DNA from 3 places in the Paeniglutamicibacter cryotolerans genome. Region 3 is predicted to be linked to each of the others. Evidence: riboswitches for the same ligand, from Rfam matches in the RefSeq annotation. Region 3 holds a riboswitch; each other region holds the start of a gene.
The links. Region 3 has a riboswitch for S-adenosylmethionine ahead of E9229_RS08095 (hypothetical protein). Riboswitches for the same ligand answer to the same signal wherever they lie in the genome.

Region 1 (9,698 bases), 650 kb from region 3:
CCCGACCACCTGGATGCGCTGCCGCAGGAGTGAGACCGCCTTCGTGCTCACTCCTGCGGCACACCTCGAGACGCTCGGGCAGGCGCCCACTTCCTGCGTCCCGGCCCCGTGCGGTGCCATGCGTGCCGTGTTCGGCTGGTCCGTTCATGTGCCCGCACCAACCTTGGGAAGTCCCTTGTGCCCCGGGACAACGCGGTGCCCCAGCGAGAGGAAGACCACGGAAATGACCAAGGTGAAGGCAAAGACTGCTGCGAAGGAATCAATCGATGCGAACGAGGTGAAGACCAGCCCCGCCGCTACAAGCGACAGCGCCGCACCCAGCGAATCGGCAATGGCCAGCGCCGAGGAGTTGAACCCCTGCGTGCCCGTGGTCGAGTAGGCAAGCGTCAGCACGCTCAACCGCGGGTAGACCAGGCCCATGCCGCCCCCACCCAGTACCCAGGCGCCAACGGCCACCAGCGCCGGCAGCTGGAACACCACCGTCACCAGCACCAGGGCGATAGCGGCAGTGGCCAGGCAGGACCCGATCCCCACTGCCCGGGCATGCGGCAGCCGTTCGCCCATGCGTCCCTGGACCGCCGATGCCAAAGACCAAGCCAGTGCACCACCGGTCAGGGCCAACCCGGCGATGGAGGGGCTCAGTCCGTAGTGGTCCATGAGCATGTAGGGCACATAGACCTCGGCCCCAAAGAAGGCGCCGGCCGCGAGCGACCGGATCAGGATCGTTGCCGGAAGTCCACGGACGGCCCGCAACGTCCCTTTCGGAAGCAAGGGACGCACGGCAACCAGGGTGATGACGACGGAGACTGCCATCAGGTAGGTCCCGACCTCCGGCACCTCTGCCAGCAGGTTCATGCCCAACACAGCCACCACCGCGAGCCCGGCCCAGCCGAGCGAGGCGAACGAAAACGGTTTTCCCTCGGCGGCGGGGCTCGAGTCCATGGAGCGCAGCGAGGGAACCACGGCAATCATCGCAATGAGAACCAGGCCCACGACACCAAGGAACACCCAGCGCCAGCCGATGTGCTCAGCGACCAGACCCGCGGCGAGCGGACCGACCAACGAGGGCACCACCCATGCAGCGGCAAAGGCAGCAAAGATCTTAGGGTGCATGATCGGCGGATACACCCGCGCGACCACCACGTACAGGGCAACGGTAATCGCGCCGCCGCCCAATCCCTGCACCAACCGCCCCACGACCAGCAGCTCCATGTTCCCGGCCAGCCCACAGATCAGCAGTCCGGCGATGAACACCGCGACCGAGGCGTAGAGCGGGCCGGCGGGCCCGTTCCGGTCGGACCAGCCGCCGGCGATCACCATGCCGAGCACGCCGCTGGCCAGAGGTCCGGCAAAGGCCAGCGCATACAGCGAAGCGCCATTGAGCTGCTCACTGACCACCGGCATCACGGTGGTCACGGCGAGGGATTCGAATCCGACGAGGAAGACCAGCGAAAAGCTGCCGATGGTTGCCCAAAGGTATGCGGGGCTCAACAGCCCACGGTCGGACACGCCGGCATTCGGCGGAAAAGCAGAGGTCATGTACTGAGCATATGCCCATGTGGGGTCGCTATGGGGAGCGGAAACAAACGGGGGCACCACCCGTGAAGGTGGTGCCCCCGGGAAGGTTTCCGACAAGCTACATTCCGGAGTCCTGCGCCATGTTGTTGAACCGCGAGTAGTGGCCCTGGAAGGCGAGCACCATGGTCTTGGTCGGGCCGTTACGGTGTTTGGCGACGATCACGTCGGCCTCGCCGGCACGGGGCGATTCCTTGTCGTAGATGTCCTCGCGGTGCAGAAGGATGACCATATCCGCGTCCTGCTCGATGGAACCGGATTCACGCAGGTCAGAGATCATTGGTTTCTTGTCGGTCCGCTGTTCGGAGCCACGGTTCAGCTGCGAGAGGGCGATGACCGGAACGTCGAGTTCCTTGGCCATCAGCTTCAGCGCACGCGAGAACTCAGAGACTTCCTGCTGTCGGGATTCCACACGCTTACCGGAGCTCATCAGCTGGAGGTAGTCCAGGATGATGAGCTTGAGGTCGTGCTTCTGCTTCAGCCGGCGGCATTTGGCTCGGATTTCCATCAGCGACATGTTCGGGGAATCGTCGATGAAAAACGGGGCGTCATTCAACCGGCCCATGGTGGTGGCGATCTTGCCCCACTGCTCGTCCTTGATCGTCCCCTTACGCAGGTCCTGCAGGCCGATGCTGGCCTCAGCGGACAGCAGACGCATCGCGATCTCGTTACGTCCCATTTCCAGGGAGAAGAAGACAGTAGTCATATTGTTCTTAATGGCCGCCGACCGAGCAAAATCCAGTGCGAAAGTGGATTTGCCGACGGCTGGTCTCGCGGCAATGACGATCATCTGCCCGCCGTGCAGACCCTGGGTCAGTTCATCGAATTCATAGAATCCGGTGGGTACGCCGGTCAGGCCGGTGCCCTTGCTGCCAGCCGACTCGATCTCATCGACGGTACCTTCGATGATGTCGCGCAGCGGCACATAATCCTCGGCGGTGCGCTTCTCGGCGACCTTGTAGATCTCCGCCTGCGCCTCGTTGACGATGTCATCAACCTCGCCGTCATGCGAATAGCCGAGCTGGACAATCTTGGTCCCGGCCTCCACTAGGCGGCGCAGTACGGCGCGCTCGCGCACGATTTCGGCATAGAAACCTGCGTTGGCCGCGGTGGGTACCGACTGGATCAGCGTGTGCAGGTAGGCGGGTCCGCCGATGCGGGTGATTTCACCGCGCTTGGTCAGCAGGTCGGACACCGTGACCGCATCGGCTGGCTCGCCGCGACCATAGAGGTCGATGATTGCTTCGTAAATGGCCTCGTGTGCCGGACGGTAGAAGTCGGGCCCGCGGAGCACCTCGACACAGTCGGCGATGGCATCCTTGGACAGCATCATGCCGCCCAAGACGCTCTGTTCGGCGACGAGATCCTGCGGGGGCGTGCGTCCATATTCGATTTCCCTGGACTCGGATGCAGAATCTGTGTGCGTTAGCGACACGGTACTTCCCTTCAAGCTTCGCGGGTTCCCTGAACTCCGCAATGTCCTTCAAGTGTCTCAGGTTCATCCGACAGCTGGGGCGGTTTCCCCACAGCCTGCGCCACCGGCAGAGCCCTGTGGAAATAGGTAGGGAACGTTGCCACCATAGACCCCTTTTCTGGCAATCCCAACAGAGTTATGCACAGGGGGTGTGCATAACCTGTGCGTGAGGCGGCGTGTCGTGTGTACAGCCTGGGGAGAACCCTGTGGATTACCAACTTTTTTTATCGAATAAAGTCTTCTGACTAGGTGTTGTATGTATTTTAGGCTGTGGGTAAGAAATACTTTCCCCGACCGTCATGCCACGCTCTTTATCCGAGAACCGTCGAGAATCCAGCTTTTCTGTCAGATTAATTACACTCTTTCCACGCTTACCCACAACTTATCCACAGACACGCCCGACGCGAGCCGCTTTAGCGTGCCCCGCCGGCCTTGCCGAGCCAACTCGGACGCTAGGATACTTCCCTGCATGCCCACCACCAAGACGCTTCCCACGCCCGTGGACCCCCATGAATTCATTGCCGGGGTCGCCCACCCGCAACGCCGGGCAGACGCCCTCGTCCTCATGGAAATGATGGAATCGGTGACCGGGCATCCGGGAACCATGTGGGGCCCGAGCATCATCGGGTCCGATAGCTACCACTATCGCTATGACAGCGGGCATGAGGGCGACGCCGCGATGATCGGTTTTTCCCCGCGGGCCTCGAGCCTCTCGCTCTACGGTCTGACCAATGCGCCACGGGCGCCCGAGCTGCTCGAGAAACTGGGCAAGAGCCGACGCGGGGCCTCCTGCCTGTACGTGAACAAACTCGCCGATGTCGATATTGACGCCCTACGCAAGCTGATGGAACACGGATATCAACACATGAAAAAGGAGCATGGCTCCACGTAAGGGGACGTCTCGTCTCGTAGTTCCCCAGAGGATGAACGCCCGACACGCGCCTTGGGTGTCAGTCATGTTGCGCCTGGCCGCTGCAGAGATGGCGCCAACGTAGTCCTCGCTGCCTTTCTTGCCTTCATTAACCTGAGCCTCCCAGCCGGAGTGCCGGGCGTTGAACCGACTCCCAGCTCAAGGCCGCTACCCGCTGGACAAACGCATTCGCGGTCGTGGCCGTCTGGGCATAGTCGACGTCCGCACGATGGCACCGCCTATGGTGTGGCCAGCAACCGGTCCGGTTAAGGGCCCGACAGCACCTTCGCGCCGCCGCTCTCCCAACTAATTCATGCCCAGGGCCACCTTCACGCTGCAACGTGGCATTCCAGATGCGGCCAACTCGAATGAACTCCACTCCGATCACCTCTCCAGGAGCGTCGCCAAGTGCCGTTTCCCCTGATCCTTCAGGCCTCTTCAAAGATTCCCGGCCACCCTTCGGCGTCCCGATCCCTGGCGAGACGCCAGATGCCGGGTCCGGCGTGGAGATCGGCACGGCGGACTGCGTGGAATCTGTCGCGCTGGCCTGCGGCGGAGACCCGGCGTTGCATCTGGCAAGCAAGAAACCGCTGCCTGCCGCAAAAACTACGGCCCACGACGGCCCCGGGGAACGGGATCGCATCGATGACGCTCCATCGCCCCCCCTCTCGCTTCTGACGGCATGCATCTGCCCCCGTGACACGAACTGAAGTTTCCGTCACGCTACTCCAGAAGAATCCTTGATGACCATGGCACACGCCACAGGGGGCCGTTCAGTCCAAGGTGCCCAGCTCATGCTTGGTCAGAGGATTGCGGAGGGCCGAGCGGTCGATGGACGCGGGGAAGGGCGTTAGCCGCCGCTAGGAGGCCAGGGCCTGCGCTTCCAAACGGCGGAACGCCGAGCCGTGGAAGACCAGTGGGTCGTTGGCCTCCTCCAGCGTGGAGAATCCATGCACCCGCAGCAGCACCACCTGGTGGTCACCGGCCGGGACCTCCTGCTCCACCGAGCAGTCCAGCCACAGGCTGGCGTCCTGCAGGAACAGGGAGCCTTCGTCCGTCGAGTCCAGACGCAGGTCGGCAAAGCGGTCCCCGGCCTTGGAGGCGATCTGGCGGCATGCCAGGTCGTGTCCCGCACCCAGGATCGAGACCCCGATACGGCCAGCCTGACGCACGACCGGCCAGGTCTTGGACGTATTCTGCACCGCGAACATCACCAGCGGTGGATCCATGGAGACGCCGACGGTAAAGGTCGAGGCGATGATGCCTTGCGGTTCTCCATCGATGATGGCGCAGAGCGCGGCAACGCCCGAGGGGTGCTGGGAGAAGGCGTGTCGCAGGGATTCCTGGTCGAGTTCCCGGTTCAGGGACATGGGCGTTTCCTTGTCAGTCGGCCCACCGGATGGAGGGTGCCGAACATGGCCACCCCTTACGGCGTGCGGTACTTGCCGCCGGTTTTCCGGGGGCCGAATCCTCACCTGGAGCACCCCACTACCGTGAGAGGGTTGCCGGCCAACAAGCCAGGGCTGTTCGTTGACGCTCTTGATTCACTACCCACGGTAGGAGAGCCGGCCCACATCAGTCAAAGGCTGTGGCGCATTGTGTCCTCACGCTTCGATCTGCTGGCTTCCCGTTAAAAAAGCGAGACCCCGCAAAAATGCGGGGTCTCACCGGTCTCGGCCGCAAGCGGTCGGGGCCATCGTGCCCAAATACTACTTGGCGGCGACGATCTGCAGGTTGAGGGTCGCAGCGACGTTCTCGTGCAGGCGAACGGTAGCGGTGTAGCTGCCGATCGACTTGATGTGGTCGTTGATCTCGACCTTGCGCTTGTCGACGTTTCCGAGGCCAGCGGCCTCGAATGCCTTCGCGATGTCTTCGGTCTTTACAGTGCCGAAGAGGCGGCCGGTTGCGCCGGCCTTGACGGCGATCTTAACCGACTTGGAGGACAGCGAAGCAGCAAGTGCCTGAGCATCTTCCAGGGAAGCAACGGCCTGAGCTGCACGTGCTGCCTTGATCGACTCCACCTGCTTCTCACCACCCTTGCTCCAGGTGATTGCGAAACCGCGCGGCAGAAGGAAGTTACGTGAGTAACCGTTCTTCACCTCGACGATGTCGCCTGCGGCACCAAGGCCGGTGACTTCGTGGGTCAGAATGAGCTTTGCCATGTTGTTTACCTTCCCTTAGCCGCGGCCAGCGCCGGAGTAAGGAAGCAGAGCAACCTCACGCGCGTTCTTGATGGCCTGTGCAATCTTGCGCTGTTCCTGAACGGAGACACCGGTGACGCGACGGGCACGGATCTTTCCGCGGTCAGAGATGAACTTGCGCAGCAATGCTACGTCCTTGTAGTCGATGACGGTAACGTCAGCGGCCTTCAAGGGGTTGGACTTTGGTTTGGGCTTACGGAGTTCAGCCTTAGCCATCGTGGAGCTCCTTTATCTTGTGGAGCCCGCAGAGGAACTCTGCGGGATGGTGAATATTTTGGTTAGAAGGGCGGTTCGTCGGAACCGGGGTTGCTGCCCCATCCGCCGTTGTTTCCTCCGGCAGGAGCACCCCAGGGATCGGCTGCAGGCGCATTCCAGTTGCCACCGCCGGATCCGCCGGCGTTGCCGCCACCGAAACCAGGGTTGCCGCCGGCGTTGCCGCCACCGAACCCGCCAGCGTTGCCGCCGGCATTTCCGCCGCCGAAGCCTCCGCCGCCACCGCCGGAGCGCTGGGTGCGGGTGACCTTGGCAGATGCGTACCGCAGCGACGGGCCGATTTCATCGACCTCTAGCTCGGTAACGGTACGCTTTTCGCCTTCTTTTGTTTCGTATGAACGCGACTTGAGGCGACCCTGGGCAACGACTCGCATGCCCTTGGTCAACGTCTCAGCGACGTTTTCGGCAGCCTCGCGCCACACCGATGCACGGAGGAACAGCGTGTCGCCGTCCTTCCACTCATTGGACTGGCGGTCGAAGGTCCGCGGGGTCGAAGCAATGGTGAAGTTCGCCACTGCCGACCCGGACGGGGTGAAACGTAGTTCTGGGTCACCGGTGAGATTACCGATAACCGTAATGACGGTCTCGCCTGCCATGGAAGCCTCCTACTGTTCTGTTCTTACAAGGGAACGACGCAGATTACTCTGCGACGACCTTCTGCTCTTCCGGACGGGTGATCTTGGTGCGCAGGATGGTCTCATTGAGGCTCAGCTGGCGATCAAGTTCCGCGGAAGTAGCGGGGGTAGCGGTGAAGTTAACCACTACGTAGATGGCTTCCGACTTCTTCTGAATGTCGTAGGCCAGGCGGCGACGGCCCCAGATGTCAACGTTTTCGATGGTTCCACCATCGTTACGGACAACGTCCAGGAACTTGCCGATGGTCGGTTCAACGGTGCGTTCGTCGACCTCGGGGTCGAGGAGCACCATCAATTCATATGCGCGCATGTGAACCCACCTCCTTTGGGCTAAACGGTCGCGGTAGTTCCGCAACAGGAGGTTCTTTGCGATGGCTGTCCCGGCACGCCCGGATGTGGGCACGACAGAAACAGCCTTGTTCATCCTAACGGATTCCGGGTCCGCCCGGGACCGTCGGGGCCCGATCGCGTGCAGAATCACACCCACCGCACCCACCCCGGGTGATTATTGTGAGATCCGCCGGCCCGCATGACGCCGCGCGGCACCACCCTCGAATGCACGAAAACGAAACATGTGCTGCGGCAAGGCCCTACGCTGGGAATCATGCACGCAGCAGCACTCCCCCGGGCCCTAGGCAGAGCCCTTCTTCCTCGCCACCCGGCCCAGGCCATAGCCCTGGGCTTCGGTACGGCGATCTTGCTCGGGACGACGCTGCTGATGCTGCCGATTTCCAAGGTGGGACCCGGGGGCGCCGATTTCCTGTCAGCGCTTTTCACCGCGACCTCTGCGGTGTGCGTCACCGGGCTGGCGGTCGTCGACACGGCCACCTACTGGACGCCGTTCGGCCAGGTAGCAATCCTGTTGATGATCCAGCTGGGTGGATTCGGCATCATGTCCTTCGCCTCGCTGCTGGCCGTGCTGATGGCCCGCCGGCTGGGGCTGAAGTCCCGAATCTCTGCGGCCACGGAGACCAAGAGCCGCGGTTTCGGTGACGTCCGCTCCGTGTTGCTCGGGGTACTGAAGACCACCATCGTGGTTGAACTCATCGTTGCAGCGCTGCTGGCGCTTCGTTTCGGCTTCGGCTATGGATCCTCACCCTGGCATGCCCTCTGGCAGGGGGTCTTCCACTCGGTGTCCGCCTTCAACAACGCCGGCTTCGCGCTCTTCAGCGACAATCTGATGGGTTTTGTCGGAGATCCGTGGATCTGCCTGCCCATTGCCGCCGCCATCATCGTCGGCGGACTGGGCTTCCCGGTGCTCTTCGAACTGCACCGCCAATACCGCAAGCCGCTGCACTGGACGATGAACACCAAGCTGGTGCTCTCCGGTACCGCGATCCTGCTCACCACGGGGACAGCATTCATCACGGCGCTGGAGTGGGACAACCCCGGGACGCTAGGCCGGCTGTCATCGGCTGACAAGCTGCTGGCCGGGTTCTTCCAGTCGGTGATGACCCGCACCGCTGGCTTCAACTCCGTCGATCTGAGTCAGATGGACCCGGCTACCTGGCTCGGCATGGACATTCTGATGTTCATCGGCGGCGGGCCAGCTGGAACCGCGGGCGGATTGAAGATCACCACGTTCGCCGTGCTGTTCTTCATCCTGCTCACCGAGATCCGGGGCGGTACCGCTGTCAATGTCTTTGGTAAGCGCCTCTCCCGGTCGGTACACCGCCAGGCGATCACCATCGTGTTGCTGGCCGTCGCATTGGTCGTGGGTTCGACGATGACGCTGATGCTGATCACCGATTTCAGCTTCGATGCCCTGCTCTTCGAGACCATCTCTGCCTTTGCGACGGTGGGGCTCTCCACCGGAATCACCGCCGCACTGCCTCCAGCCGGCCAGCTGCTGTTGGTCCTGCTGATGTTTGTCGGGCGGTTGGGGCCGGTCACGCTGGCTTCCGCACTGGCCCTGCGTTCACGTCAACTGCTCTATGAATTCCCGAAAGAGAGGCCACTCATTGGCTAGGCATCCGCTGTTTTCACCCAAATCCATTGAACGCATCACCGAGGCAGACTCGGTGGTGGTGCTCGGCCTCGGCCGCTTCGGCGGTGCCCTGGCGCTGGAGTTGGTCGCTGCCGGCACCGAGGTGCTGGGCATCGACCTCGACGAGGACATCGTGCAGTCGTATAACGGCCGACTCACCCACGTGGTGCGGGCCGATTCCACTCGCGAGGAGGTGCTGCGCCAGCTTTCGGTGCACGAGTTCGACCGAGCCGTCGTGGGCATCGGCAGCGACCTGGAGGCCAGCATCCTGACCACCTCGCTGCTGCTGCGTTTCAAACGCCCGACCATCTGGGCCAAGGCAGTCTCCGAGGCACATGGGCAGATCCTCGAACAGCTCGGCGTCGAGCACGTGATCAGCCCCGAGCAGGACATGGGGCGCAGGGTGGCCCACCTGGTCCGCGGGGCGATGCTGGACTACGTCGAATTCGAGGACGGATTCGCGATGGTCAAGACGCGGCCGCCACGTGAGGCCCTGGGCCAACCGCTGGGCGCCACCGGGATCCGGTCGCGGCACCACATCACGGTTGTCGCGGTCAAGCGCCGCAGCGGCGAGTGGGACTACACCACGCCGCAGACTGTGCTGAACGCGGACGATGAGATTATCGTCGCCGGTGCCACTGCA
Region 2 (9,698 bases), 700 kb from region 3:
TGCCCTGGATGGGCATCAGGACCCCGGCGGCCAAGGCGATGGCGAGCCCGAGGGCCGCCGGTAGCTGACCGCGCGCTCCGGCGGCGAAGGGTGCGGTGTTCGACGTTTCAGGCATGGTTCGGCTGAGCTTTCGGAAAGGGGTGGAAGCGGTAACTGGGCAGCCAGCAGGTGACAATGACGGCGCATAGCGTCACCAGCGTACCGATCACCTCGGCCGGGCCCACGCTGGCGGGGGCAGGGACCAGGTCCATCAGCAGCGAGCCGACCAGTTGCATGGTGCCCAGGAACAGGATATCCAGCGGCCCGGCGAGGATGGCAGCGGCAAAACCCCACCAGGCCCCGGGCTGCATCTGGGCACGTTCCCCCGCGCCCAGCGCCGCGATGGAGGCGCCGATGGACGGTACGATGGCCCCAATGAGCCCGGCAGCAAGATACCAACGCGGAAGGGTGCGCTCCCTCCACAGCGTCCGGACCCGTTTCCAGCCGACCCGCGCGGGCTTGAACACCAGCCAAACGGTCAGCATCAGCCCCAGTGCCGTCCCGGAGGACAGCAGCCAGCTGGAAGCCGCCCAGCACCGGCGGCAAGGCCCAGCGGCAGGACTGTCGACGGGTCGGCGCTGCGGGCCACCGGCCGGCTCCTTCTGGTGGTCGTCCACCGGACAATCTACCCAGCCGCTCACCGGCACTGCAATTAGGTGCAGGCGGACAGCGTGACAGAAAATGGTTTCATGAGAACCCCCAAGGCACAGCCCATAGAGATCCGTGACGAATCCATCCGCCTGGGCCAGCTGCTGAAGCTGGCGTCCCTGGCCGAGGATGGCCTCCAGGCCAAGGAACTGATCGAACACGGCCTGGTCAAGGTCAACGGCGACATCGAGACCCGCCGCGGCCGCCAGCTGCGTGCCGGCGACGTGGTCGAGGTCAACGGTGAAGCGGTCCAGATCGAGTCAGCCGGCTAAACCCCGGGTCCTGCGGGCTCAGGCGTTCCAGCCGGCGGCCAGCAGGGACTGGGCCTCGGCCAGCGACAGCCCGGCATCCCGGGCAGCCCGGCCAAAGGCCACCGCCTCGGTGAGCGCCGGGGCGGCAATCACCTGCCCGGGATTCACCCGGGTTCCGGCGGCACGTCCTGCCCGGACCATCCCCGCCGCCTCGAGTTCCTTGTACGCCTTGGCCACCGTGCCCGGCGCCACCCGCAGATCCCCCGCCAGCTGGCGCACCGGGGGCAGCCGGGACTCGGCGGCCAGCTCCCCCGCGCGGATCAGCGCGGCGATTTGCGCCCGGATCTGTTCCGCCGGCCCGTGGGCATCGGACTCATCCAGCACGATCACCGGGCGGCTTCCATCCCCGACGTGGACCGGATGGCCCTGGTGGCCGCTGCCAGCTGCACGATCTGGCGCACCAGCAGCACGGCTGCGGCGACCAGCAGCGCCAACCCCAGGCATACCAACACGATGCCCAGCCCGTAGCCCGGCTGCAGGATTTCCTGCGGTGGCATCCCCTCGAGATCCAGGTGCGGCACCGATCGCCGGTACATCGATTGGAACGCGATCGCGCTGATGATGGCCAGGCCGGCCATCTGGGCGATGAACGCCATCCCGACCCAGAGCATGACGAATTCCGATGCCCCCTGGCGCAGCAAGGTGTCGGCAGCCAACAGCCCTGATTCCGGAGGGCGCGGGGCCCCGGCGATGCGGCGCAGGAGCAGGTAGAGCCCGGCCAGCAGCACCACGACGCAGATGATCAGCGGCACCCCGTAGTACCAGCCGGGGAAGGGAGCGAAGACATCCTCGCGGTACTGCACGTCGAAGATCCGCCCGTCCTCCTCGGCCCAGCCGGCGAGGGAGATGCCGGGCAGGCCAATGTGCTTGCCGCTCTCGTCGGTCACCGATGCCAGCCCGGCCAGCAGCAGCGCGGCAATCAGTATTCCGCCGCCGAGCAGCGGCGTCAGCAGCAGGGCGCGGGTGGAGAAGCTCCACGGTTCGCGGGTTTGAAGCTCGGCGCTGCGCCGCGGCGCCTCGCCGTCGTTCCAGCGCAGCCGCCAGATCAAGGCGAAAACCAGCAGGCCGGCGATGGCTCCCAGCGGGATCGCCAATGCGAAGGGCAGGCCCATCAGCCCGGTGTCGACCGGGCCACGGGATGCCACTGCGCCGCAGACGACGAAGCCGGCGATCATCGCCGCCGCCATGGCCAGCACCTGGCGGCGGCGCTTGGCGGCCAGTTCGGCCTCGCGTTCGGGAGGCAGCAACCCAGCCGCCTCGGTGGCGGTCACCCGGGCGCGGGGGCGTGCGAACAACCCGGCGATCAGGACGATGGCACACAGCGGCACCAGGATGATCATGGCAACGGGCAGGAGCGACATCATCTGCTGGTCCTCTTCCGATCAATACTTGTATCAACTCAAGTAATACAAGCAGCCCCACCTCCCTTGTGTCAATCGAATGACACAAGGGAGGTGGGGCTCATCACGTCCCGGATGACGCCGCGTTAAGCAGCACATGGGTCAGGAACTCGTGCACGTGGGCCATCTCCTGCTCGCTGACCGAGTGCAGCATGTCCGTGTAGAGCACCTTGGTCAGCGCCACATGCCCGGTGGCCCAGGCATGGGTGTATTCGATCTTGTCGTGGGTGATCACCGGGTCCGCTTGGTCCCGGCCCCAGAACAGCGGGGTCTGTACGGCCTTCACCGCCGCGTCGTCGAAGAAGGCGTCCCCGTGGTTCGGAACGGCGAAGCCGGAGAGGCCCACCACCGCCGTAATGGCCGCCGGCTGATGGCGCAGCACCGAGGTGGCCATCGCCATGCCCATGGAGAAGCCCAGCAGCGAGACGGACGTGTGGTTCTTCCCCACCGGCTCCAGCCAGGACCACAGCTCAGCGACGGCCGCCTTCACGGCACCGAAGGAATAGTCGGCATCCTGCATCAGCGGGAACCAGGTGTACCCCGGGCCCAGCGCGTGCGGGGCCCGCACCGAGGCGAGGGTGAATTCTTCAGGCAGCAGCCGGGCCAGGCCGATCAGGTCCTGTTCGTTGGAGAGGTAGCCATGCAACAGCACCAGCAGCGGGGTGCCGGCACGTTCGGCCTCGGGCTTGGACCAGATGACAGTGGGAGTCCAGGGTGTTTCGTTCATCGGGCCATTCAACCATGACCGCCCACGCTAGCGCCCGCGGGGTCACCGGGGTAAGAATGAAGCAATGAGCATGCATCCGACAGGGAAGCCACTGGTGCACACCACGACCACGCCGGGCAACGGACACCATCCTTGGACCCGCTATGTGGCGCTGGGCGATTCCTTCACCGAGGGCATCGGCGATCCCGATCCGCAGAGCCCCGGCGGCTACCGTGGCTGGGCGGACCGCGTGGCCGAGGAACTGAGCCACGGCACCGAGGACTTCGCCTACGCGAACCTGGCCATTCGCGGCCGGCTGCTGGCCCAGATCCTCGACGAGCAGGCGGGAGCCGCGCTTGAACTGCATCCGGATTTGATCAGCCTCTGCGCGGGCGGCAACGACGTGATCCGCCCCGGAGGGGACCCTGATGTGCTGGCCGACAAGATGGACTCGCTGCTGCGGATCCTCTCCACCACCGGGGCCACCATCTTGTTGTTCACCGGCCCGGACATCCGCGACACACCGGTACTGGGCAGCGTGCGCGGACGCGTGGCCATCTACAACGAGAACCTGCGCACGCTGGGTGCCCGCCACGACGCGGTGATAGCTGACATGTGGGCCCTGCGCGAACTGCACGCCCAGCAGATGTGGGCCCCGGACCGGTTGCATTTCTCGCCGCTGGGCCACCACACCATAGCCATCATGGCGCTGGAGGCGCTGAACATCGAACACGGACTCAAGCCGCTGGTTCCGGAGCCGCTGGATCCCAAGACCTGGCGCCAGGCCCGCGGCCAGGACCTCGTCTGGGCACGCTCCCACTTGGCTCCGTGGGTACTGCGCCGATTGCGGCACCAGTCAAGCGGCGACGGAATCATCGCCAAGCGCCCGATGGCCGCGCCCTTCACCACAGACCTCCCGGAAACCCCCGGTCCGCCTGATAACCTGACCAGCTAGCGAAGCGTCCCGCCGGGGCAGCCCTTCAGCACGCACCCAGAACGAGGACCTCATGCACCTGCCCGCAACATCCTTGGCAGAATCCACCGACGATGTGCTGGACTTCGGCTACGTCGATTCCCCCGGGAACTCGTTCCTGGATACGCTGGCAAACAACTTCGACGCCGCTTTCCTCGCAGTGGCGGCAGTCCTCGCATTGGGCGTCCTCAGCGTCTTCTTCATGATCCTGCGCAACATCAAGGCCGCCCGCCGCGCCGGGATGAATCCAGCGACCATGCAGACGGATCTGGCGGCCAAGGTCATGAACAGTGGACTGCTGGCACCGGCCCCCTCCAAGGAGGCCCGGCTCGCCGAGCTCGACGACCTGCTGGTCCGCAGCGTGATCTCCGCAGCCGAACACGAGACGGCGCGTATGGAGATCCTCGGCGGCCGATAGCCCCGCCGGCCTCCTGCGTTGCCGAGCACCAGGGCTCAGGGCTCAGTGCTCAGGGCTCAGGAAATCGCTTTCAAGCACCGGGGACAGCTGATCGATGTCGGTCAGGAAGCCGTCGTGCCCAATCGGCGAGGTGATGTAGTTGACCGGAACCGGAACCGGCAGAGACGCGGCCAGCCGCTCGGACTGTTCGGGCCAGTAGAGCCGGTCGCTGTCCACGGCTGCCACCAGGAAGCGCACGCCGGCGGTCCGGGCCAGCGCCGCGTCAACCGAGCCGTAGCCGCGGCCCACATCGTGGCTCATCAGCGCCTCGGTGAGTACCAGGTAGCTGTTCGCATCGAACCGCGACACCAGTTTGGAGGCCTGGTGGTCCAGATAGCTTTCCACCTGGTAACGTCCGCGATCGCGCGCCGGCGACCCCAGGGGATTCTCCCCGAGCTGGTGTGCGCGGCCGAAGCGCACCTCCATTTCGGGCTCGGAACGGTAGGTGATGTGCGCGATGCGCCGGGCAATGCCCAGCCCGGCGACGGGCCCCGGGGCCTGCGCGGCGTAGTAGTCGCCGTCGGCGAACGCCGGATCCAGCCGGATCGCCGCGCATTGGGCCTGGGCAAAGGCTATCTGTTCGGCGGAGGACGCCGTGGTGGCGGCCACCACCACGGCACGTTCGACCCGCTGCGGGAATTCGACGGCCCACTCAAGGGCCCGGGCCCCGCCCATGGAGCCGCCCAGCACGGTATGCCAGACATCGACGCCCAGCTCATCTGCCAGTCGGGCCTCGATCCGCACCGAGTCCTTGACGGTGGTGAACGGGAAACGCGAGCCCCAGGGCACGCCCTCCGGGTCCAGGCTGGATGGTCCGGAGCTGCCGTAGCAGCCGCCGAGCATGTTCACGCAGACCACGAAGAACCGCTCGGTGTCCACCGTCTTGCCCGGGCCCACGAAGCCCTCCCACCAGCCGGCCTCTGCCGAATCGCCGCTGGAGACGTGGGAGTCTCCGGTCAGCGCATGCTGGATCAGGACGGCGTTGGACCCCTGCTCGTCCAGGGTTCCCCACGTTTCGTAGCCGATGACGACCTCGGGCAGGAAGCCGCCGGTCTCAAATGAATACGGTCCGGTGCGCAGGGCGTGCAGGATCCCGTCGCCGGCATGATTGCCGACGAACTCGGACCACTGCGCTTCCTGGGCTGACACGTCGGACTCTATGCTCACAGGGCGCCCTGGAGTTCCGTCCGGCCCAGGGAGGCCACGGCGCGGAATCCGGCGTCAAGGTCGGCGATGATGTCATCGATGTGCTCGATGCCCACGGAGAGGCGCACCAGGCCCGGGGTGACACCGGCCGCCAACTGCTCCTCCGCGGTGAGCTGGGAGTGGGTGGTCGAGGCCGGGTGCACCACCAGCGAGCGCACGTCGCCGAGGTTCGCCACGTGCGAGTGCAGTTCCAGCGCGTCGACGAACCCCTGGCCGGCAGCCAGGTCGCCGTTGATCTCGAACGAGACGATGGCGCCGATGCCCTTGGAGCTGTATTTGGCGCCGCGCTCGAACCACGGGCTGGAGGGCAGCCCGGCATACTTCACGCCACTGACCTGCGGGTGGGATTCGAGCCAGGTGGCCACCGCCACCGCGTTGGAGACGTGGCGCTCCATCCGCAACGACAGCGTTTCCAGGCCCTGGGCGATCAGGAAGGCGTTGAACGGGGAGACCGCCGCACCGAAGTCGCGCAGCAACTGCACGCGGGCCTTGAGCACGTAGGCCAGGTTGGCGCCGAGCACGCCGTTGACACCCAGGTCGCGGGCGAAGACCAGCCCATTGTAGGACTCGTCCGGGGTGTTCAGTCCAGGGAAGCGCTCCGGGTCGGCGGCGAAGTCGAAGTTGCCCGAATCCACGATGACACCGGCCATCGCCGTGCCATGGCCGCCGAGGTACTTCGTGGCCGAGTGGATCACGATATCGGCACCCCACTCGATCGGGCGGACCAGGAACGGGGTGGCGAGGGTGTTGTCGACGATCAGCGGCACACCGGCCTCGTGGGCGATCCCGCTGACGCCCTCGATGTCCAGCACGTCCTGGCGCGGGTTGGAGACGACCTCAGCGAAGAACGCCTTGGTGTTTGGCCGCACGGCAGCCTTCCATGCGTCGAGGTCATCCGGATCAGAGACGAAGGTGACCTGGAGGCCGAACTTGCGCAGCGTGTGCTTGAGCAGGTTCTGGGTTCCGCCGTAGAGGCTGGGGCTGGCCACGATGTGGTCCCCGGCCTCGGCGATGTTCATGATGGAGAAGGCGGCAGCCGACTGTCCGGAGGCCAGCAACAGGGCCCCGACACCGCCCTCGAGGGAGGCGATGCGCTGCTCGACGGCTTCCTGGGTCGGGTTGCCGATGCGGGTGTAGATCGGTTCCAGCGTCTGCAGGGCGAAGCGCGCCGCCGCGTTCTCCGCGCTCGGGAAGACGAAGGCAGTGGTCTGGTAGATCGGCAACGCGCGGGCGCCGGTGGCGGCATCCGGCTCCTGGCCGACGTGGATCTGCCGGGTTTCGAAGGACCAGTTATTGGACATGTGCTGTACCCCTTGGGTGTCATGGGGTATGTCCGTGGAAGCCCTGCGGAAAGTCGGAGACCTCCACATTTGCGTTCCAGGGTGCATGACCCGCGCTTGTCCCGCGCCTGTGTGACGCGGGGCCTGGTCTTCACCCGGGGCACCCCACCGCGGTGGAGGGTTGCCGTCCAACGAGCCGGGGCTTGTCGCTGGAACTCATGACCTTGGAGGATAGTCTGGCCCAGAAAAGCGCCGACACGCAAGCCGCGGGGAAATATGACAGGCATTTGACGTGTCGACCTCATTCACCCCGGGCAGCTCGTTCGCCAGTTAGGCAAACCTAAGTCGAGAGCTGGATCACAAAGTGCAATCATGGGCACATGATGAGGCTTGACCATGTTTCTTATGCTTGTGGGCCCGACGGACTGGCAGCGACCGCTGCCCGGATCGGCGAGACCCTTGGACTTGATTCTGTGAAAGGTGGCATACACCCGCGCTTTGGTACGCGCAACGTGATTTTCCCGCTGCAGAATGATCAGTACCTGGAAGTGGTCGAAGTCCTGAACCACCCGGCGTCCGACAAGGCGCCGTTCGGGCAGGCCGTTCGCGCCCGCTCCGAAATGGGCGGGGGCTGGATGGGCTGGTGCGTCGCCGTTGACGACCTGGCCCCGTTCGAGGAACGCTTGGGCCGCGAGTCGGTCCCCGGCAACCGCAAGTTCCCCGATGGACAGGAACTGACGTGGCGCCAGATCGGCATCCACGGGCTGATTGCCGACCCGCAGGTTCCCTACATGCTGCGCTGGGACGACGGAACGGCCGACCTGCACCCCTCCAAGGCCCTGGCCGGCAAGGGAAGCATCTCGGCGATCAGCATCGCCGGTTCCCGCGACCGCGTCCGTGAATGGCTCGGCTCTCCCGAGCAGTCACCGCTCGGCAACGTCGAGGTCGATTGGCAGGCCCCCAGCGGCACGCCGGGCATCCTCTCGGTCACCTTCGACACCCCGTCCGGTCCGGTCACGCTCTAGGCATTCCATTACGCAACAAGGGGCTGCCCACGCCATTGCGCGTGGGCAGCCCCCTACTTTGTTCCGCGCTCCGTTACGGGGTCCCTTCAGGATCGCCCAGTCCGTCACTCCAGTTGCCTGGCATCGCTTGGCGAAGAGCCCGGCGGGCTTTTGCCTTCAGCGGCCCATCCGCCCTGGCCGTGCTGACCGGAACCGAGCACGCTTGGCTACGGGGCCACGGGCTGCAGCTGAGCGAAGTTAGTACTCGATCACCGATGTGAACGATGTTAGTGTTCGGTCATGACGAATGTGCTGGCTTGGATCGCACAATCTGGCGTTGTACAAGGCGTGATCATCGGGGCCTTTTGCGCCTTCTTGACGACGATTTTTATCTTGAATGCAGCAGCCAGAAACATCACCACGACAGTCAACGGCTGGAGTTCCATTCCACTTTGCGGCAAGCCCGAAAATGGGATCCTCGTGCGGGCCGCATGCGCTAAAGCCTTACCTGTCGTGAATGTTCTTGAAGAGGCTGCCTATTGGGTCGCCACAGTGGATGGATCCGGGCTCAAGCTCAACGGAAAATTTGAGTACGTCATCCATATTCCGGCCCGCCAATTCCCGCCACATGATGCCTTCTGGTCCCTGACTCCGACCGATATCGTCGGATACATGGTCTCCGGCGCGTCCCCCCGCCCTGATGTGAGCGACCGGTCCCACCTTTTAGGGAATGCCGACGGCTCAACAGATATTTATCTCCAGCAGTCGGCGCCGAAGGAACACGAACAGAACTGGCTCCCGATCCCAGCCGGAACCTTCAAGCTGATGCTTCGGGTCTACCTGCCCGGCCCGGCAATTCTAGATGGCAGCTACAGCCCGCCCCCGGCAGTGAGGGCACAGCAACGATGAATCACCTTATTTTGAAATATGGAGCTCCCCTGACACTGCTGGTCTTGGCGATTTTCGCCTGGGTGATTTACCGGCGGATTTCGCTCGGATGGAGCGAGCTCATGCCCCTCGCGGTGGCTGCGGTCCTCGTGTGGGCGCTCGGCGTCCCGGCCTTCATTTACTTCTGGCCGCGCATGATCGTTAGCGGCTATAAAAGGGCCCTCCTCAAAAGGGGGTTCGGTGGCGGTCCGATCCCCGTCAACACCCTGTACGCGGTGCCCGAGACTGCTTCGCCCACGGCCCCGGGCGTGGGCTTGATGGCAACCGGGTCCACCGACCTGCTCTATATCGGTGGCTGGCTCGACCTGAGGAAAGGCCCTCAAATCCTGCATACTCCTGACATGGATGGCCGCTACTACAGCGTGCAATTTACTGGACCCTCGGACAGTGCAAATTTTGCCTACGTCGGCACACGCACGACGGGAACGGGCGCCGGCGACTACGTACTCAGTGGACCGGGCTGGAGGGGCACGATGCCCCCAGGCATGAACCACATAGCAGCGCCGACCGAGTCGGCGCTTGTCATCGGCCGAGTCTTCGTCGAGAGCGACGCCGATCTTCCGGCCGCTTACGCGCTGGCGAAGCAAATCCGGCTCGAACCGCTCGAACGGTAACGGTGCCCTCCTCGGACCGCATTGCCGGGTTCTTGGCACAAATGACAGCGATCTGCACACAGGCACCGGGCATCCTTCGTCCGGGCAGCCATCGGGGATCCATCGGATCCAA
Region 3 (9,698 bases):
GCTGGACAGCGCCGCCGAGGCCGACGCGGCCAAGGGCAACGTGCGCGCGTCGATCGACTTCCTGCTGGCACTCTAGCCCCCCGCCCATGGTCCCGGCATCCTCCCCTCTGGGAGGCGGGGTGCCGGGATCTTTGTCGTCCAGGCGGATACCCGAGGGACCCGGGGCCTAGACTGGGGCCATGCCAGCTTCCCAGTACCTGCAATCGCGCCGGCGCATCGTTGCGGCCGGGCCACACGAGATCTTCGAGCTGCTCTCGGATCCGGCAATGCACCCGGTCATCGACGGCTCGGGTACGGTCAGGGCCTCCCGCGGCGCAGCGGAGAAGTTGGTGCTGGGCAGCACCTTCGGCATGGACATGCGCCTAGGCGTGCCCTACCGGATCACCAACAGAGTGGTTGAGTTCGAGCAAGACAAGCTGATTGCCTGGAGGCACTTCAACGGACACCGGTGGCGCTACGAGCTGGAACCCGTCGCGGGTGGAACGCTGGTCACCGAGACCTGGGACGCCAGCCGGCTGCGGTACAAATGGGTGCTGAGGCCGTTGGGTTTCACGCGGAGCACCGGGCCGAACATGGAGCGGACGCTGGAGCGCTTGGCCGCACACTTCGCCCCGGAACCGCGGTAAGGGGCTCCGGAAACCTACCAACCGATGGTCAGGCCACCGAGCCGCCGAAGATCAGGCCCAGCACATAGGTCACGCCCGCGGCACCGAGCCCGATGCCCAGCTGGCGTAGACCGCGCTTGGCCGGCGAGGCGCCGGAGAGCAGCCCGACGACACCGCCGGTGAGCAGCAAGGCGACACCGACCAGGCTGGCGGCGAGCAGGATGGCCGGTGTGCCGACCATGCCGAAGATAAACGGCAGGATCGGGATGATCGCACCGGAGGCGAAGAAGCAGAAGCTGGCCGAGGCGGCCCCCAGGGCCGAGCCGATTTCTTCGTGCTCGATTTCGGTGGCGGCCTCCAACTCGGGCTGCACCGACAATGAGGGATTGCAGTCGCAGGAGTAGATGCCCATGCGCTCGGCGGCCCGGTGTGCTGCATCGGCGTCGCTCATGCCGCGGGCCTTGTAGACCAGCATCAGCTCATTGGATTCCAGATCCAGATCGGGCGCGGCGGACAGGGTGATCTGGGTGGGCTTGGATGCGGAAAGAAGCTCGAGTTGGGAACGCACCGAGACGTATTCTCCGGCGGCCATGGACAAGGCTCCGGCGAGCAGCCCGGCGAAACCGGAAAATAGGACGAGCGAGGATGAAACGCCGGTCGCGCCGATGCCCAAGACCAGCGCCAAGTTGGATACCAGACCGTCATTGGCGCCGAAGACGGCGGCACGGAAGTTGCCCGAGAGCCGGTGTCGGCCCCGCGTTGCCAGGCCGCGGACCACCTCCTCGTGGACCAGTTCGTCGGCGGCCATCTGCCGGGATGCGTCCTTGTCGGCTCCGTAAGGTGAAGCGCCTTCGGCCCGCTGGGCCAGGGCCAGGACGAAAACCGAGCCGAAGTGCCGGGCCAGGAAACGCAGTACCGTCCGGCGCAACGAGGGGCGGGAGGACTTCGCTGCATGCGGACCCAGCAGGTTGTGCCAGTGTTCTTCATGGCGTTTTTCGGCGTCTGCCAGGCCCAGGAGGATCTGGCGTTCCTCACCCGAACGGTTATTGGCCAACTCGCGGTAGACGGCACCCTCGGCGATTTCATCTGCCAAGTACTTGCGCCAACGCCGGATTTGGACGGGCGTGGGCTCGGAGAACGGAATCGGTGCTGGCGCTTGCTGCGTCATGGTTTCCTTTGTCGGTTCGTCATTTCCACGCGGGGCGGAAAGCGGAAAACCGAGGGAAACGGGTACAGAGAGCCTCGGTCCGCCGCTGGCGGTCCGAAGGTCTCGCTCGCCCGTGAAAATGATCGCGGGTGGATTGCCGGGTCAACATCATTGTGACCAGTATGTCGACAAGCCGCCGTCACCGCCGGGGCGGTGCATCGGGAACTACTCCCCTTCAGCCTATGAGTATAGCCGCATGGTCGCGGGTGAGGGTCGAAGCTGACCGGTCACTGCCGTTGAGTGGTTCCAGCACGAAGGCACAGGCTTTACCGTTGGCGCTGCCGGTGCGCGGTACCCGGATCGCGAGGGTGCGCGACATCGGATTCCACTCGGCCGGGCCGACCGCCCGGGCCAATGCGAGATGCAGTGCAGCGGGGGCCGGGCAGAGGAACCGGTGCCAGCGGCGGTTGATGCGCAGCTGGATCACGCCGAGGTCGGTATCGAGGATCGGCAGGACGCGGAAGACGGATTGCATGGGGCGGACTTCTTTTCCCTGGTTCTTGCACCGCCGGTCTGGACGGTGCCACTTCGTCATCCGAACCACCCCGTGAACCTGGGGGTTGGTGCGCGGCCAGTCGGAGCTTGGCGCCGCATCTCTTGAAGCTGGAATCAGTATAGCCACGGACCCGTTCGGGCGATCAGTTGATGAAGTGGCCGCCCGCGACCTCTGCCGCGCGTTGGACCCGGCCGCGGTAGCCTTCCCACCAGCCGTCTGCCTCGGTGGGGATGTTGGTGTTCCCCTCGCGCAGCCCGATCTCGCCGTCGATCAGCTCGCGCACGATGTCAGCATGGCCGGCGTGGCGGGCGGTTTCCGCGATGACGTGGGTGATGACCAGATGCAATGGCACCGCCCGTCGTTCCTCGGGCCACCAGGGTACCGAACCGATGTCATCCAGGTCGAGGTCCTCGACGGTGGCATTCGCATGGGCCTGCGCGCGCCGGTAGAAGTCAACGATCCAGGCACTTGATTCACCGGGCATGGCCCACATATCGTAATTGGTTTCCAGCTGGTCTTCGGGAACCCCGGCCCAGGGCATGGGCTCGGGCGCGGGCCGGCCAAAGGTCTCGCCGAAGTACCCGTATTCGACGCCGGCCATGTGCTTGACGAGCCCCAGCAGGTTCGTCGCACTGGGAACCAAGGGCCGGCGCATGTCCATCTCACCGAGCCCGGCAAGTTTCCAGAGCAGCGCATCACGCTGGGTCTGAAGGTATCGCATGAGGGTATCCTTGGCCTGATCCATGGGCACAGGGTAGGCTTTTTCGCTTGGAATTCACAGGGAACGGGACACCTGCCGCCGCTGCTGGGGGAGCGCCCTCGCTGATGTCGAATGCCGTCTGGCCTAAGCTTGTGCAAGACCGGAAAACCCAGAGCAGTAGAGAGTCGCAACCCATGAAGGCCTTGCCCGTCGAGCCCAGTAGTGCCCCGTTGGCCATCGGGTCGCGCATCCGTGCCGCGCGCCACGCCCAGCGCCTGACCATCGAGCAGGTGGCTGAATCCACGGGGCTGACCAAGGGGTTCCTCTCGCGGGTCGAGCGCGATCTCACCTCACCCTCCGTCGCCTCTCTGGTAACCCTGTGCCAGGTGCTCTCGGTGGAGGTCGGTGCGCTCTTCTCCGCCCCGGACATCCACGTGGTGCCCCTGGCCGACGCCCCGCGGATCTCCATGGGCGGGGTGGGAATCGTCGAACAACTCGTGACGGCGCGTTCGGAGCGCCGGCTGCAGGTCATCCGCTCCGTCATCGACCCCCGCGGGGCCGGCGAGCAGGAGCTCTACGCGGTGGACTGCGAGGTGGAGGTGCTGCATGTGGTCTCGGGGCGCTTCGTGCTGATCTTGGCGAATGAGCGCTATGAGCTGGCGGCCGGTGACACGCTCACCTTTCCTGGGCGCGAACCGCACAGCTGGCTCAACCCGACGGATGAGCCGGCAGTGGTCATTTGGACGCTGGTCCCGGCGGCCTCCAGCTAACCCACGTGCACCCACGGCCGGCGCTGCAGGTTCGGCTCCGCCTCCCGCAGCACCTCGCGGGTCATCGGGGCGATTTCGCCCTGGCCCAGGAAGAGGAAGCTGAGCATGTTCTTCACCGGGGAACCCTCGGTCCAGCGGAAATAGATGTGCGGCATGATGCCCGTTGTATCGCGTACGTGCATTGCGATGGCTGCCAGCGCCGTGGGGACGGAGGTGGCACTGGCCTCCAGGATCGGGAACCCGTGCCGGGTCAGCCCGCGGACCACGATGTCCTCGGCGAAGTCGGAGAAGTCCCCGATCTTCACCTCCACGAAGATGGCGGGCGAGTCGACGGGCAGGTGGCTTGCCGCGCGGGCATGGGCCAGCTTGTGCCGGTAGCGCTCTGCGCTCATCCGGACCGGCTCGTGGGCGATGAAACGGACCAGGCCCTGGTGCTCGGCGGCGCGGATGATCGCCTGGGCCTCCTCATCAAGCAACACAGAGGTGGCACGCAGTTCGGTGGATCGCTGGAAGCGCGAGATGAATGAAACGATCACTATCCCTGAGATGAAGAACGCGGCGATGCGCAGGCCGTCGGGCCGTTCGATGGAGTTGACGACCGTCGTGTAGAGGAAGACCACGGATACCAGCGCGAACATGAAGGTGCGCCAGCGTTGCTTCAGACGCCGAGCCGACAGTGTTACGGCCACGGCGGCCGAGGTCATCAGCACCAGCACGCCGGTGGCGTACGCGGCTCCCTGGGCGTCGACATCGGCATCGAAGACGATGGTCACGAGCAGGGCGATGGCCCCGAGCACCAGGACCAGCGGGCGGATGGCCCGGGCCCATTCGGGGGCCATGCCGAAGCGCGGCAGGTAGCGGGGGATCAGGTTCAGCATCCCGGCCAGCGCCGAGGCACCGGCGAACCAGAGGATGCCGATGGTGGAGAGGTCGTAGATGCTGCCGAAGACCTCGCCCAGCTGCTCATGGGCCAGGAAGGCCAGCGCGCGCCCGTTGGCCGGTCCGCCGGGTTGGAACGCCGCGGCAGGAATCAGGATCGTCGTCACCAGGGAGGAAGCGACGAGGAAGCCGCTCATGGTCAGTGCTGCCGTGGTGAGCAGCTTTTTGGCCCCGGCGATGCGTCCGGCCGGATTGGCCTCGGTGTCGCCCGGGCGCATCCGGATCTGCGGCATGACAGCAACGCCGGTCTCGAAGCCGGAGAGTCCCAGGGCCAGCTTGGGGAAGACGATCAAGGCCATCGCCACCATCATGACCGGGCTGCCGTGGCCGGTGGTCAGCGAGGTCCACCAGTCGCCGGCGGGGACCGGGTTCCGGGCGATCACCATGAATGAATTCACCACGACGACCAGGTTCAACACCAGGTAGATGCCCACCAGTGCCACGGCAAGGCCCATGACCTCGGTGAATCCGCGCAGGAACAATGCCGTGAGGCCGATGATCAGGAGGATCGTGATGGGGAGGTTCTGTCCGTGGAACCAATCCGGGGTGAATGGGTTCTCAATGATGTGCGCCGTCGAGTCGGCCGAGGACAGGGTAATGGTGATCATGTAGTCGGTGGCGGCGAAGCCCAGCAGGACCAGCACGAAGACCTTTCCCTTCCAGCGCGGCAACAGCCGTTCGAGCATGGAGATCGATCCTTGCCCATGAGGGCTTTCCTCGGCCACCCGGCGGTAGACCGGCAGCGCGGCGCCGAGGGTGACTGCAACGAGGATCAGTGTGGCCAGCGGGGCCAGGGCCCCGGCGGCGAGCGCCGCAATGGCCGGCTGGTAGCCCAGCGTGGAGAAGTAATCGAGTCCTGAAAGGCACATGACCTGCCACCATCGGTGACCAGCCGGCTTGGCCTCCTTCGTGGCCTGTCCCGTTTCGACGTGGCCGACGCCGGGGTTCATGAGCCAGGCGGAAATCCGCGTACCCGCGGTGCGGGAGCCGGGGGCGATGCGGCGGCCGTTAGCGCCAATGGGTGTGTTCACGACCGGAAACGCTACTCCTGGTTGGAGGCGAAAGCATCGGATCACCGCGGATAGTTTTGTGATACGGCTGACACCGCCGTTGATTTTCCCCCGCGGAAAGACAATGGTTTTCCATAACGGAAAGACAGATGGAGGGGAGTTGGGGTGGATGGAAGATGCATGTGGGGCGGACCCGGGCTGGCGGCGCGTGGAGCTGGCTAAGAGCCTGGCGCTCGCAGAGGGGGCCGCCAAGGCGATGGCCGGGCGTTTCGGGGAGCCTCTGTGGTTCTGCGTGCTCATGGGAATGCTGGCCGGAATCGGGGTGACGTTGCTGCATCTGGACGGAGCGGGCTTCGCGGGGGCGGTCGTCGTCGGGATCTTCGTTGCCCTGGTATCGGTCCGGGCCATCTGGCGTGGCCGCCGCGTGCGCGACCGCCCGCCACTGACCCATGGGCGGAGCCATATGTGGTGGGTCTGCGCGATGCTCCTACTCATGGGCCCGGTGCCGATGCTCACCGCGGTCGACGCGTTGCCCTGGGTGCTGGCAAAGCTGCTGCTGCTCTCCGCGGCCTTCACTTTGGTCTATTTCAAGTTGAGCAGGGCGGCACTGCGCCAGGCGGTAAAGGAGGGGTGGGTTGATGACACCTTCTGATCCGCCGGGCTTCAACGCGCTGATCCACGCACCGCAGCGCCTTCGCATTTGTGCCGCTCTGCTGCCCGTGCGGGAAATTGAGTTCTCGGCGTTGCGCGACGGACTCGCAGTGGCCGATTCCGTCCTGTCCAAGCACCTGCGGGTCTTGGACGAGGCTGGCTATATCCGCCTCTCCAAGCCCACGGGCCGGGGCCGGGCGAGGACCTGGGTGTCGATCACCGCGTCCGGGCGCACCGCCGTGCTGAAGCACCTGGATGCGCTTCGTGCCATGCTCGGTGATGTGGGCGCCTGAGCCCGACATTGTTTTCTTGACTGTGGCAGCTGCCACAAATAGCATTATAGGCAACAGTTGTTTTCAAATAGGAAACTTGGTGTGGGGTTCTTCCTCGAACCGCATCCGGGTGCCGCCCCGAAGGAGATCCAACATGGAAGAGATCCGCATCGAAGCCAATGGCAAGCTCGGCCCGATCGACGCCTCGCGCATTCCACGCTTTGCCGGTGCCGCGACCTATGCCAAGCTGCCGCGGATCGACCAGGTCGATGCCGCAGACATCAAAATCGTCGGAGTGCCCTTCGACGCCGGAGTCTCCTACCGCCCCGGTGCCCGCTTCGGTTCCACCCACATCCGCGAATCCTCACGGCTGCTGCGGCCCTATAACCCGGCCCTGGACATCTCCCCGTTCGAACGCTGCCAAGTGGCAGACGCCGGCGACATGGCGGTGAATCCGTTCAATATCAACGAGGCGATAGAGTCCATCCAGCAGAACGCGCTGGAGCTCACGGCCGACGGCTCCACCCTGGTGACACTGGGCGGGGACCACACCATCGCGCTGCCGCTGCTACGCGCCGCCTCCGAACGCGCCGGGGAACCGGTGGCCATGCTGCACTTCGACGCGCACCTGGACACCTGGGACACCTACTTCGGTGCCGAGTACACCCACGGCACGCCCTTCCGCCGCGCCGTGGAGGAAGGGATCCTGGACACCGAGGCGATCTCCCACGTGGGCACCCGCGGCCCGCTCTACGGCAAGAAGGACCTGGAGGACGACAAGCGCTTCGGCTTCGGCATCGTGACCTCCTCCGACGTCTACTACCAGGGCGTGCGTGAAATCGTCGAGAAGCTCCGCGATCGGATCGGGGCCCGCCCGCTGTACATCTCGGTGGACATCGATGTGCTTGACCCGGCCCACGCCCCGGGCACCGGAACCCCCGAGGCCGGCGGCATCACCAGCCGTGAACTGCTCGAAATCATCCGCGGGCTGCGTGGCATGAACATCATCGGCGCAGACATCGTCGAGGTCTCCCCGGCCTACGACCACGCCGAAATGACCGGCATCGCCGCCTCACACGTCGCCTACGACCTGGTTTCACTGATCGCCGACAAGCGCGCCGCCGATGCGGAGGCCAAGGCATGAACGCACCGACTGGGCCGAGCACCCGCAACGGCGGGGATCTGGTCATCGAGACGCTGACCGCTCTCGGTGCCAAGGCCGTCTTCGGGATCCCCGGGCAGCACGCGCTGGGCCTCTTCGACGCGCTTTCGCGTTCGAAGCTGAGCTTCGTCTCCTCCCGGGTGGAAAACAATTCGGCCTTTGCCGCCGATGGCTATTCCCGGGCCACCGGCGAGGTCGGAGTACTCTTCCTATCCACCGGGCCCGGAGCCCTGACTTCGTTGGCCGGACTGCAGGAGGCCTACGCGACGGGCGTGCCGATGATCGTGGTGGCCAGCCAGATCCCGCTGGACGGGCTCGGCGCCCGCCGCAAGGGCATGCTGCACCAACTGGATGACCAGAAAGCCTCCGCCGCGAACGTCACCAAGTCCCAACGCACCGTCCACCATGCCTCCGGCATCCCCTCGGCGATCCAGGACGCCTGGGCCGACGCGATCACCGTGCCGCAGGGCCCGGTCTGGATCGAGGTGCCGCAGGACGTGCTGCTGGCCCCGGTGTTCGTCCCGCCGGTCGCCGACGCGCTGGCCGAGGCATACCAGCACCCACCGCGGATCGAGCTCATCGACGAGGCGGTGCGCTGGCTCGGCGAGGCATCGCGCCCCGTGATCGTCGCCGGCGGAGGGGTTCGCCGTGCCGGTGCGCAGGCGGCGCTGCTGGCTGTGGCCGAAACGCTCGGCGCCCCCGTGGTGTGTTCGCCCGGCGGCAACGGCGCCTTCCCCTGGAACCACGAACTGTCGCTGCAATCCTGGGTGGAGGACCGGTACGTCACCGAGGTACTCGAGGACGCCGACGTGCTCATCGTCGTCGGGTCCGCCTTGGGCGAGGTGACCAGCAACTACTTCACGCTGGAACCACGCGGGCGGCTGATCCAGATCGACGCCGAACCTCGCGTGCTTGAATCCAACCGCCCGGCGCTGGGCATCCGCGCCGACGCCCGGGCAGCCCTCGAATACCTGGAAACTGCACTGACTGCCACCTCGGGCGGAACTGCCGCCGACTGGCACGGCCAGGGTCCGGTCCGGGTCGTCGCACAGACCCTCGCGAAGGTCGCTGCCCGGCTCGATGCCCAGGACCTGGCCAAGGAGCGCCGGTTCATGGCCGACATCCGGACCGCCGTGCCAGAGGACATGCAGACCTTCTGGGACATGACGATCTCCGCCTATTGGGGTTGGAGTTGTTGGGATGCTCGAAGCGGCGAATTCCACTCGGCCCAGGGCGCCGGCGGGCTGGGGTTCGGCTTCCCCGCGGCCATCGGCGGTGCCGTAGGCCTGCAAGTCGCCGGCAAATCCCATGCCGATGCGCGCGTGTTGGCCGTCTCCGGTGACGGTTCGGCGATGTACTCGATTTCCGAGCTCGCCACGGCCCGGCAGCACAACACACCGGTCACCTGGCTGATCGTCGATGACGGCGGGTACGGGATACTACGCGAATACATGGTCGGCACCTTCGGAAAGGCCACGGCCACCGAGCTTGCCCGCCCCGATTTCGTGGCACTGGCGCAATCCTTCGGCGTTCCGTCCCGACTGGTCGATCCAGAGGACGTCGGTGCCGCGCTGGCAGAGTCGTTTGCCGGGCAGGGTCCGAACGTGGTGGTTGTGCAGACACTGCTGAAGATGTTCGCCCCGACGCACCTCTAGCGGGAGTTTCCTAGCTAATCACTCCGATAGTCATGTCACACCTAGTCAGTGTCGGTTTTTAGTGACCGGAAATGTATGACCTAACTTTTCTTCGGGGCCAGCTTGGCGAGGTTGAAGATTTCGGCAAGGTTGGCGTGGGTGTCGATTTCTTCGGTGAGCATGCGCCGGGCCTTGGGGCGGCCTCCGGTGGAGGGGTAGATCATCACGGTTTCGCCGATGCTGGCCAGTCGT

Region 1: it holds a riboswitch for S-adenosylmethionine, as region 3 does, so the genes downstream of both, E9229_RS05150 (flavin reductase family protein) here and E9229_RS08095 (hypothetical protein) in region 3, are expected to answer to the same signal.
Region 2: it holds a riboswitch for S-adenosylmethionine, as region 3 does, so the genes downstream of both, E9229_RS11075 (bifunctional o-acetylhomoserine/o-acetylserine sulfhydrylase) here and E9229_RS08095 (hypothetical protein) in region 3, are expected to answer to the same signal.

The regions. Positions count from the first base shown of each region.
Region 1 covers NZ_JACHVS010000001.1:1,071,378-1,081,075, forward strand. The annotation lists gene E9229_RS05130 (GNAT family N-acetyltransferase) at 1-33, shown strand, start outside; gene E9229_RS05135 (MFS transporter) at 145-1,539, opposite strand; gene dnaB (replicative DNA helicase) at 1,637-3,010, opposite strand; gene E9229_RS05145 (DUF1801 domain-containing protein) at 3,519-3,941, shown strand; gene E9229_RS05150 (flavin reductase family protein) at 4,820-5,329, opposite strand; SAM riboswitch class IV at 5,393-5,504, opposite strand; gene rplI (50S ribosomal protein L9) at 5,669-6,121, opposite strand; gene rpsR (30S ribosomal protein S18) at 6,137-6,376, opposite strand; gene E9229_RS05165 (single-stranded DNA-binding protein) at 6,439-7,029, opposite strand; gene rpsF (30S ribosomal protein S6) at 7,073-7,378, opposite strand; gene E9229_RS05175 (TrkH family potassium uptake protein) at 7,673-9,037, shown strand; gene E9229_RS05180 (potassium channel family protein) at 9,030-9,698, shown strand, end outside.
Region 2 covers NZ_JACHVS010000001.1:2,415,069-2,424,766, reverse strand. The annotation lists gene E9229_RS11120 (DMT family transporter) at 1-115, opposite strand, end outside; gene E9229_RS11115 (hypothetical protein) at 108-656, opposite strand; gene E9229_RS11110 (RNA-binding S4 domain-containing protein) at 729-959, shown strand; gene E9229_RS11105 (GntR family transcriptional regulator) at 978-1,328, opposite strand; gene E9229_RS11100 (DUF485 domain-containing protein) at 1,325-2,362, opposite strand; gene E9229_RS11095 (alpha/beta hydrolase) at 2,463-3,125, opposite strand; gene E9229_RS11090 (SGNH/GDSL hydrolase family protein) at 3,196-4,059, shown strand; gene E9229_RS11085 (hypothetical protein) at 4,112-4,495, shown strand; gene metX (homoserine O-acetyltransferase MetX) at 4,538-5,683, opposite strand; gene E9229_RS11075 (bifunctional o-acetylhomoserine/o-acetylserine sulfhydrylase) at 5,698-7,041, opposite strand; SAM riboswitch class IV at 7,129-7,244, opposite strand; gene E9229_RS11070 (VOC family protein) at 7,401-8,045, shown strand; gene E9229_RS11065 (DUF1214 domain-containing protein) at 8,325-8,933, shown strand; gene E9229_RS11060 (DUF1254 domain-containing protein) at 8,930-9,586, shown strand.
Region 3 covers NZ_JACHVS010000001.1:1,718,392-1,728,089, forward strand. The annotation lists gene E9229_RS08080 (sugar phosphate isomerase/epimerase family protein) at 1-76, shown strand, start outside; gene E9229_RS08085 (SRPBCC family protein) at 180-626, shown strand; gene E9229_RS08090 (VIT1/CCC1 transporter family protein) at 655-1,773, opposite strand; gene E9229_RS08095 (hypothetical protein) at 1,988-2,287, opposite strand; SAM riboswitch class IV at 2,304-2,415, opposite strand; gene E9229_RS08100 (DinB family protein) at 2,451-3,029, opposite strand; gene E9229_RS08105 (cupin domain-containing protein) at 3,203-3,778, shown strand; gene E9229_RS08110 (APC family permease) at 3,775-5,586, opposite strand; gene E9229_RS08115 (hypothetical protein) at 5,897-6,379, shown strand; gene E9229_RS08120 (transcriptional regulator) at 6,366-6,671, shown strand; gene speB (agmatinase) at 6,805-7,794, shown strand; gene E9229_RS08130 (thiamine pyrophosphate-binding protein) at 7,791-9,467, shown strand; gene E9229_RS08135 (IS1634 family transposase) at 9,548-9,698, opposite strand, start outside.